DNA from 4 places in the Methylorubrum sp. GM97 genome. Region 3 is predicted to be linked to each of the others. Evidence: predicted binding sites of a transcription regulator. Region 3 holds the regulator's gene; each other region holds the start of a gene.
What was found. Region 3 encodes LexA, which represses DNA repair genes until DNA is damaged. Its sites were predicted from a motif close to TGTTCNNNNTGTGTTCNG; they were not measured.
Positions count from the first base shown of each region.

Region 1: a site for LexA is predicted at 1,358-1,375, ahead of MSPGM_RS01490 (ATP-dependent helicase). Genes of this name have one in related genera too.
Region 2: a site for LexA is predicted at 1,428-1,445, ahead of MSPGM_RS09220 (PA0069 family radical SAM protein). Genes of this name have one in related genera too.
Region 4: a site for LexA is predicted at 1,357-1,374, ahead of ssb (single-stranded DNA-binding protein). Genes of this name have one in related genera too.

Region 1 is NZ_AP025942.1:310,607-312,790, reverse strand. It holds gene MSPGM_RS01490 (ATP-dependent helicase) at 1-1,346, opposite strand, end outside; gene MSPGM_RS01485 (hypothetical protein) at 1,462-1,713, shown strand; gene MSPGM_RS01480 (AsmA family protein) at 1,874-2,184, shown strand, end outside.
Region 2 is NZ_AP025942.1:1,972,580-1,974,763, forward strand. It holds gene MSPGM_RS09220 (PA0069 family radical SAM protein) at 266-1,402, opposite strand; gene MSPGM_RS09225 (hypothetical protein) at 1,569-2,090, shown strand; gene MSPGM_RS09230 (hypothetical protein) at 2,165-2,184, opposite strand, start outside.
Region 3 is NZ_AP025942.1:5,238,757-5,240,940, forward strand. It holds gene MSPGM_RS24250 (ComEC/Rec2 family competence protein) at 1-850, shown strand, start outside; gene lexA (transcriptional repressor LexA) at 844-1,566, opposite strand; gene MSPGM_RS24260 (DUF1236 domain-containing protein) at 1,732-2,184, opposite strand, start outside.
Region 4 is NZ_AP025942.1:2,421,847-2,424,030, forward strand. It holds gene MSPGM_RS11325 (helix-turn-helix domain-containing protein) at 1-266, opposite strand, end outside; gene ssb (single-stranded DNA-binding protein) at 643-1,212, opposite strand; gene MSPGM_RS11335 (NADP-dependent oxidoreductase) at 1,447-2,184, opposite strand, start outside.

The DNA.
Region 1 (2,184 bases), 540 kb from region 3:
CGCTCGAAGGCGAGGTCGTCGGCGCCGTTCATGGTGACGCGCAGATAGGCTAGCGCGTCGCGGATCTCGGCCCGCTCGTAGAAGCGCGGGCCGCCGATGACGCGATAGGGCAGGCCGACCTGAACGAACCGGTCCTCGATCTCGCGCATCTGCGCCGAAATCCGCACCAGCACCGCGATCTCCGAGAGCGCGTGCCCCCTGCGCTGGAGCGACTCGATCGATTCGGCGACCTGACGCGCCTCCTCCTCGGAATCCCATGAGCCCGTGACCGTGACGGGCTCGCCCGCCTCGTCCTCGGTCCGCAGGGTCTTGCCGAGGCGTCCCTCGTTTTTGGCGATGAGCCCGGAGGCCGCGGCGAGGATGTGGCCGGTCGAGCGGTAATTGCGCTCCAGCCGCACCACGGTGGCGCCGGGGAAATCGTGCTCGAAGCGCAGGATGTTGTCGACCTCGGCGCCGCGCCAGCCGTAGATCGACTGGTCGTCATCGCCGACGCAGGCGACGTTTTTCCGCGCCTGGGCGAGAAGCCTCAACCAGAGATACTGGGCGACGTTGGTGTCCTGGTACTCGTCCACGAGGATGTAGCGGAAGCGGTCCTGGTAGTTGGCCAGGATGTCCGGATTCTCGCGCCACAGCTTGAGGCACAGCAGCAGGAGGTCGCCGAAATCGACCGCGTTGAGCGTCGCGAGCCGGGCCTGATACGCCGCGTAGAGCTGCCCGCCCTTGCCGAAGGCGAAGGACTGCGCCTCGCCCGGCGGCACCTGTTCGGGGCTCAAGCCCCGGTTCTTCCAGCCGTCGATGGTGTGCGCCAGCGAGCGCGCCGGCCAGCGCTTCTCATCGATGTTCTGGTCGCTGATGACCTGCTTCATCAGGCGGAGCTGGTCGTCGGTGCCGAGAATCGTGAAGTCGGATTTCAGCCCGACGAGTTCGGCATGGCGGCGCAGGATCTTGGTGCCGATGGCGTGGAAGGTGCCGAGCCAGGGCATGCCCTCGCCCGCCGGCCCGATCAGCCCGCCGATGCGGTGCTTCATCTCGCGGGCGGCCTTGTTGGTGAAGGTCACCGAGAGGATGTCGTAGGGCCGCGCCTTGCCGGTTGCGATGAGGTGGGCGATGCGCGTCGTCAGAACCCGCGTCTTGCCGGTGCCCGCGCCCGCCAGCACGAGCACGGGGCCCTCCGTCGCCTCCACGGCGCGACGCTGCTCCGGGTTGAGGCCGGAGAGGTAGGACGCGCCCTCGGGTCGCAGGGCGGCCATGGCGCGGGCGGCGATGGAGGTCGGGGCCGACGGCGCTTCGTCGTCGGACGGGCGCGGCCGGAACGCGCCGTGCGCGTCGTTGGGCTCTTGCATCATGCGCGCATCCCTGGACCAAAAGGCGAACGCCGTCGAGACCCGATCCGGAACCGGCGGCCCCCCTCACGCGTCACTCGGGAAACCTGAACCCGACACCGATGAAGGATGCGAGGCCATGCGCGCCCCGTCTCTCGCCCTCCTTACCCTGCTCACCACCCTGACTCCGGCACTGACGCCCGCTTGGGCCCAGAGCCCCGGCAATCGCGGCGCCACGAGCCGGCAGAACCAGTCGTTCGAGTACCAGAACCAGAACCGCAACTTCGAACAGCGCCAGACTTTGGAGAACAGCGCCATCCGCAACCAGATCCAGCGTGCGCCGCTCAACGTTCCGCCGCCGGCCGGGCCATCCTTCGGCATCCGCCGCTGACACTCGGCGAAAGCTTGAGCTTGAGGTGCGGGCCGACCGCGGCCTGTGCTATGGCCGCAGGAACGCGGGTTTCGCGCCGTTCAAAAGGCATCGGCCCTTCGAACGCGTGTGACACGCGAACGAAGTCCTGCGGTCCGCAGGCCAGGCGGAAGCGATAACGGTGCGTGATTCCCTGACCGCGCTCGCGGGCGCCGTCGTGCTGGTTCTCGTGGCGGCCCTTGCGGTGCCGCCGTTCATCGACTGGTCGGCTCATCGCGCGCTGATCGACCGCACGTTGAGCGACTCCCTCGGAGCCGGTGCCCGCAGCGAGGGCGCCATCGACCTGCGCCTGCTGCCCTCGCCGCACCTTCGCCTCGCGCGCCTCCGGCTCGGCGCCGAGGACGGGCCGGCCCTCGACGCGCAGGCGGTCGATGCGGAGATCGCGCTGGCCCCCCTGCTCAAGGGCGAGGTCCGCTTCGTCCAGACTTCGGT
Region 2 (2,184 bases), 2.2 Mb from region 3:
CGCAGCCCAGCCTGGTACGAACCAGCGAGATACGAACATCGGGAAGCGGCGGACCTTCGGGTCCGCCGCTTCTTTTCGTTTGCCGGATCGCGAATCCATCCCTTCAATCGATCGCCCCGCGCATCCTCCGCGAGCGGTGGGCGAACCGCACCGCAAACGCCCGGATGACCCCGGCGCAGCGGGCAGGCCGAGACGGCCATAGCCGAGCCGTCACGCTCGCTTCGTTCCCCCGAAGAGCCCGCGCCCGTTGGGCCGGAGTCGCGGTTCAGAACAAAGCGAGCTGATCCCCCGCTCTCTCCGGCCGGCGGAACAGCTCCGTCGTCTGGCGCACGGGCTCGTCCGGATAGCCGAGGCGACGCTTGGCCAGGGCGAAGCGGCGGCGGATCAGGTCGGCATAGGGGCCCTGGCCGATCATGCGGGTGCCGAAGGCGGCATCGTAGGTTTTGCCGCCGCGCGCCCCGCTCAGCAGGGAGAAGACGTGCGCCTTGCGCCCCGGATAATGCTCCGAGAACCAGTCGCCGACCAACTCGTCGAGTTCGTGCGGCAGGCGCAGCAGAACGTAGTTGGCCTCTCGCGCCCCCGCCGTCCGGGCCGCTTCGAGAATCGCTTCGATCTCGTGATCGTTGAGCGAGGGGATGATGGGCGCGGCGATCGCCATCACCGGCACGCCCGCCTCGCTCAAAGCACGGATCGCCTCCAGGCGCTTGCGCGGATGCGGCGCGCGCGGCTCCATGCGGCGGGCGAGATCCGGGTCGAGGGTGGTCACGGAGATCGCCACCTTCACGAGGTTCTGCGCCGCCATCTCGGCGAGGAGATCGCGGTCGCGCAGGATCAGGTTCGACTTCGTGACGATGCCGACCGGATGGCGGAAGCGGGCCAGCACCTCCAGCACGGCGCGGGTGATGCCGTGCGTGCGCTCGATCGGCTGGTAGGGGTCGGTCGCGGTGCCGAGCGCGATGGTCCGTGGCTGGTAGCCCGGCGCCGACAGCTCGCGCTCCAGCAGGGCCGCCGCATCGGGTTTGGAAAACAGCCGCGTCTCGAAATCGAGCCCCGGCGAGAGCCCGACATAGCCGTGGTTCGGCCGGGCGAAGCAGTAGACGCAGCCGTGCTCACAGCCGCGATACGGATTGATCGACCGGTCGAACGAGATGTCCGGCGAGGCGTTGCGGGTGATGATGTGGCGGGCGCGTTCCGGCGTCACCTCCGTGCGCCGCACGCGCTCCGCCTCCTCCGGCCAGCCATCGTCGAAGGTCTCGTGCCGGGTCGCCTCGAAGCGCCCCTCCGGGTTGGCGGTCGCCCCGCGACCGCGCCGCGCCTCCGGCGCGACCCGGGAGCCGTCGTGTGAGAAGCCGCCCGGTTTACCCCGAAGCGGCGTCTGTCCGTTCCCCACCCCGAGCCCCACCGTCTGCCACGCTCGCGATTGTCTTAAGAACATAAAGCGAACATGGAAAGCGGGGATGCACAAGTTTCGTGCAGGTGCGGACTTTGTCCGTCCTCCGGGGCCGTCGAAGGCCGGGGCAATGCAACGAGTGCTTTGCGAGGGCGGAAAATCGGGTATTCGCCCCCGCATGATCTCCGGCCTCATCCATGTGGCGCGATCCGCCGACCCCGCTGCGATCGAGTGCCTCGCCGACACGCTGAGCGCACTCGTCGCGGGCGTGGCGGCCGGGCTCGTGGGCGATGCGGTGATCGTGACGGCTCAGGCCTGCCCCGCGTTGGAGACGGTGGCCGAGGGCAGCGGCGCGACCCTGGTGGTGCGCCCGCCCGGCGCTAACCCATGGGGCGCGGGCGCGCGGGTGGCGCGGCGCGAGTGGTTGCTCTGCCTGGAGCCTGGCGACATCCCGGCGGAGGGCTGGATCCGCAGCCTCGACCGCTTCGTCGGCACGGCGCGGCCGGACATGGCGCTCGGCCGGATGCGGCGGGCCCACAGTGCGCTACCGGCTCGGATCGTCGCGCGAGGGGAGGGCGTTGTCGGCGCGCGCGGATTGCGGGCGGGCGATGTGGTGCGGCGGGAGCGGGTGCTCGCGGGCCTGCCGTTCTCGCCCCGCCTCAAGGTGCGGATGCTGACGGCCCGGCTCGACCGCGCCTGAGGCCCACGACCGGCAGCGTCCCGGCGAAAACGTCTTAGCGCAAGCGTCCTGGCGAAAGCGCCCTGGCGAAAACGTCAGCTCACCCGGAACCACG
Region 3 (2,184 bases):
CGGCAACGCGCTGACGCTGCCGCTCGTCTCGCTCGCGGTGATGCCCGCGGCGGTACTCGGAATGCTGGCCTACCCCTTCGCCCTCGACCGTCCGGTCTGGTGGCTGATGGGGCTCGCGGTGCGCGGCATGCTCGACATCTCCGCCTGGATCGCCGGGTTCGGGCAAGCCAACGTCGTGCTGCCCGCGTTCGGAACGGGCGCCCTGATGCTGCTCGCCGCCGCCCTGCTGCTGGCGACACTTCCCGTGTCGCGGCTGCGTCTCCTCGCCCTCGTGCCGGCGGGGCTCGGTATTGCCCTCGCCGCGAGCCCGATCCGCTACGACATTTATATCGACCGGGACGGGGCCGGCGCCGCGGTCCGCGGCAAGGACGGGCGCCTCGTGGTTCTCGGACGCCCGCCCGGCTTCGTGCTCGAACAATGGTTGAAGGCCGATGGCGACGGGCGCCCTCCGGAGGCCGCCACTGGCGCCGCCGGGCCGCGCTGCGACCGGATCGGCTGCACCCTCACGGCGATGGACGGGCGCGCCGTCGCTCTCGTCATGGACAAGCGTGCCTTCGCGGAGGATTGCGCCCGGGCCGACATCCTCATCACCCGACTGCGTGCCCCGCCGGGCTGCGCCGCACCGCTGATCGCCGACCGGACGTTCCTGGCGGTGCGGGGCGCCACGGCGATCCGCCTCGGAACGGAAGGGCCTGAAATCGTCACCGCCCGCGGGGCCGATCAGCCGAAGCCCTGGCAACCCCGGCCTGCCAGCGCGGCGACGCCGGCAATTGAGGCGGGCCCCCAACCTTCCAATGATCCAAGTGCGGCGGATCCATCAGACCCGCCGCCCTCCGAAAATCCTCAGTAACGGCGCACGAGGCTCACGAGCTTGCCCTGGATGCGCACCCGATCGGGCCCGAGCACGCGGGTCTCGTATGCCGGGTTGGCAGCTTCCAGCGCGATCGACGAGCCGCGGCGGCGAAGGCGCTTGAGGGTCGCCTCCTCGTCGTCGATCAGCGCGACGATGATGTCGCCATTGTTGGCGGTCTCCTGTTTGTGGATCACCACGAGGTCGCCATCGAGAATGCCGGCCTCGATCATCGAATCGCCGCGCACTTCCAGCGCGTAATGCTCTCCACCAGACAGGAAGTCGGGGGACATCGAAATCGAATGGCTCTGGCTCTCGATCGCCGAGATCGGCACGCCGGCAGCGATCCGGCCCATCACCGGCACCATCACCGATTGGCCCTTGCCGTCATGGGCCTGAAGCATGGGAGGCTTCGGCGCGGCGGGCTTGGCCGAAAGACCGCCCTCGACCACGCTCGGCGTGAAGCGACGCGGCTCGGACGATGCGGGCTTGGCCGCCGGCATGTCGGGCATGCGCAGGATCTCGATCGCCCGCGCCCGGTTCGGCAGACGGCGGAGAAACCCGCGCTCTTCCAGCGCCATGATCAGGCGGTGGATGCCGGATTTGGATTTCAGGTCGAGCGCGTCCTTCATTTCGTCGAAGGACGGCGGCACACCGCTCTCCTGCATCCTCTGCTGGATGAACTGGAGCAGTTCGAGTTGCTTGCGGGTCAGCATGCGGCACCTGCTGTCGACCGCGGGCCGGGGGCGCCGCAGAATCGTTGAAAACAAAGCACGAACAGCCTAGACGTTCCTCTCCTGTTCCGCAAGCATCCCTCCGGAAGCGACAGAGGCGGCGGAGCTGTCGCCCCGCCGCCTCTCACGTCGTGCCGTGCCTCGGGATCAGGCCGGGATCACATCCACGATCTCGTAGGTGTCGGGGTCGATGATGACGATGTCGTCCCCGACGAGAATGAACTGCAGGCCGCGATAGGCCGGCACGACCGAGAGGATCGCCGGAGGCAGCGGGTGCAGCGAGACCGAGCGCGGGATCGCCGTGCCGACGCGGACGGCGAAGTTGACGTTCGTGACGGCGCGAACGCTGGAACGGGAGATCGACTGGCGGAACTCAGTGCGCTGCGTCGAGCTCAGGTTCCTCGAGGCGCCCCGTGCCTCGACGGCCGTGCCGCGACCACCGCGCTCGCCGCGTTCACCCGCAGCATCTCGGCCGCCGCGCTCGCCCGGCCCGTCACGGCCATCCCGTCCACCGCGCTCGCCCGCGCCGCTGCGGTCGGGCTGCCCGGACTCGCGGTTGCCGCGCTCGCTCGGCTGCTCGGCGCGGGCCGGGCCGCCCTC
Region 4 (2,184 bases), 2.7 Mb from region 3:
CTGCAGTCACGGGTCTCCTCGAAGGCGGCGAAGAGGGCGGTGATCGGCACGTTGAGGGCCGAGGCGATCGCGTTGATCGAAGCGAGCGAGGGCGAGATCGCTCCGTTCTCGATCTTGGAGATCATGCCCGGTGAGATGCCGGCCGCGCTGCCGAGGTCGGCCACCGACAGGTCGCGCTCCCGCCGCAGTAGGCGGACCTGATGGCCGAGCGCCTTTTCCAGGGGGCGCTCCTCCGCGACGGGCGCGTTCGACGCTGTGTTCAGCATGGATCCTTGGCTGCTCCTTCCGCCGTCCCGGCGCGAAACGATTATGGTGCAGGATTTCGAAGCCGCCACCGGGAACGGCCGTTACAAGAGCGCAAGTGCTCGGCCGTGCCAGCTTTTCCACCGATGGACATCGTCGGGAGATGGCGGAGCCGAAGTCACTGTTCCGGCCCGTGTTAGCCTCTGGTGCCGAGATTCCGAGCGATCGCAGGCTCGAAGTAGCACGTTCCGCATCGATGCCGGCTGTCACGGCTTTCCGTATCCGTCGCCCCGATCCGACGTGACGTCACCCGGCCGGCAGACGAGGCGCGATCCGATACCGAAAAAGGGCCGGCGCTGTCCGCGCCGACCCCTCACAAAACCGTCCTTGATCAGAAACCTAGAACGGGATGTCGTCGTCGAGGTCGTAGTTCGGCTTGGCGCCGCCACCCGAGGAGGGCCGGCGATCGCCGCCGCCGCCGCCGCCACCGGAGCGGCTCGAGCCGTAATCGTCGCGCCCACCGCGGTCGCCGCCGCGATCACTACCCCGGTCGCCGCCGCGGCTGATCTGGCCGCCGCCGTCGTCCTCGCCCGCGAAGTCGCCGCCGCCACCGCCGCCACGGCCGTCGAGAATCGTCATCTCGCCGCGGAAACGCTGGAGCACCACTTCGGTGGTGTACTTCTCCGCGCCCGATTGGTCGGTCCACTTGCGGGTCTGAAGCTGGCCCTCGATGTAGACCTTCGAGCCCTTGCGCAGATACTGCTCCGCCACCTTGGCGAGGTTGTCGTTGTAGATCACGACCGAGTGCCACTCGGTCTTTTCCTTGCGCTCGCCCGACGCCTTGTCCTTCCAGGACTCCGACGTCGCGATGCGCAGGTTCACCACGGGGTCGCCCGAGGACAGACGCCGGGTCTCGGGATCGCGCCCGAGATTGCCGACCAGAATCACCTTGTTGACGCTGCCCGCCATCTCATCTCTCCATCCGGTCCGATCTCACAGGGCATTGTACGTCACGCCCGCGATGGCCGCGACTCTTGAGCGTGCCGCCTCGTCTCGGCAAGCCGTCCGCGGCCTTTGTGCACGCTAACCACCGAGTGCCGTGGCCAGTGTAAATGTTCTATCTCTGTTCTCGTTGCCCGACAAGCGGGTTTCCGGCGCGGAAGCCCAGGGAACCGAGACTCTCTGCGTAGGCGGGCGCGGGCCTCAGGCGACCTTCACGACGAGCTTGCCGAAATTGGCGCCCCGCAGCATTCCGGCGAAGGCGGCCGGCGCGTTTTCCAGGCCCTCGACCACGTCCTCGCGCGCCTTGACCCGCCCGGCACGCAGCCAGCCGCCGACGTCGCGCACGAAATCGCCCTGCATCGCGGCAAAATCCCAGACGATGAAGCCGCGCAAGGTCAGCCGCTTGGTGAGGATGGCGCGCATCAGCACCGGCGAGCGGTCGGGCCCGGCGGGGAGTTCGCTCAGATTGTAGCCCGCGACGAGGCCGCAGACCGGCACCCGCGCGAAGTCGTTGAGGAGCGGCAGCACCGCGTCGAACACCGCCCCGCCGACATTCTCGAAATACACGTCGATCCCGTCGGGGCAGGCGCGGGCCAGCGCGTCGGGGAAGTCGGCGGCGCGGTGGTCGACCGCCGCGTCGAAGCCGAGGGTCTCGGTCAGGTAGGCGCATTTCTCCGCGCCCCCGGCGATGCCGACGGCCCGCGCGCCCTTGATGCGGGCGATCTGGCCGACGAGGGAGCCGACCGGCCCCGCGGCGGCGGCCACCACTACGGTTTCCTTCGGCTGCGGCCGGCCGATCTCCAGAAGCCCGGTATAGGCGGTCATGCCGGGCATGCCGAGGATTCCGAGGAACTGGCTCGGCGGCCCGTCGGCGGGGTCGATGCGCTGCAGATTCTTGCCGTCCGAGACGGCGAATTCCTGCCAGCCGGCATTGGCCAG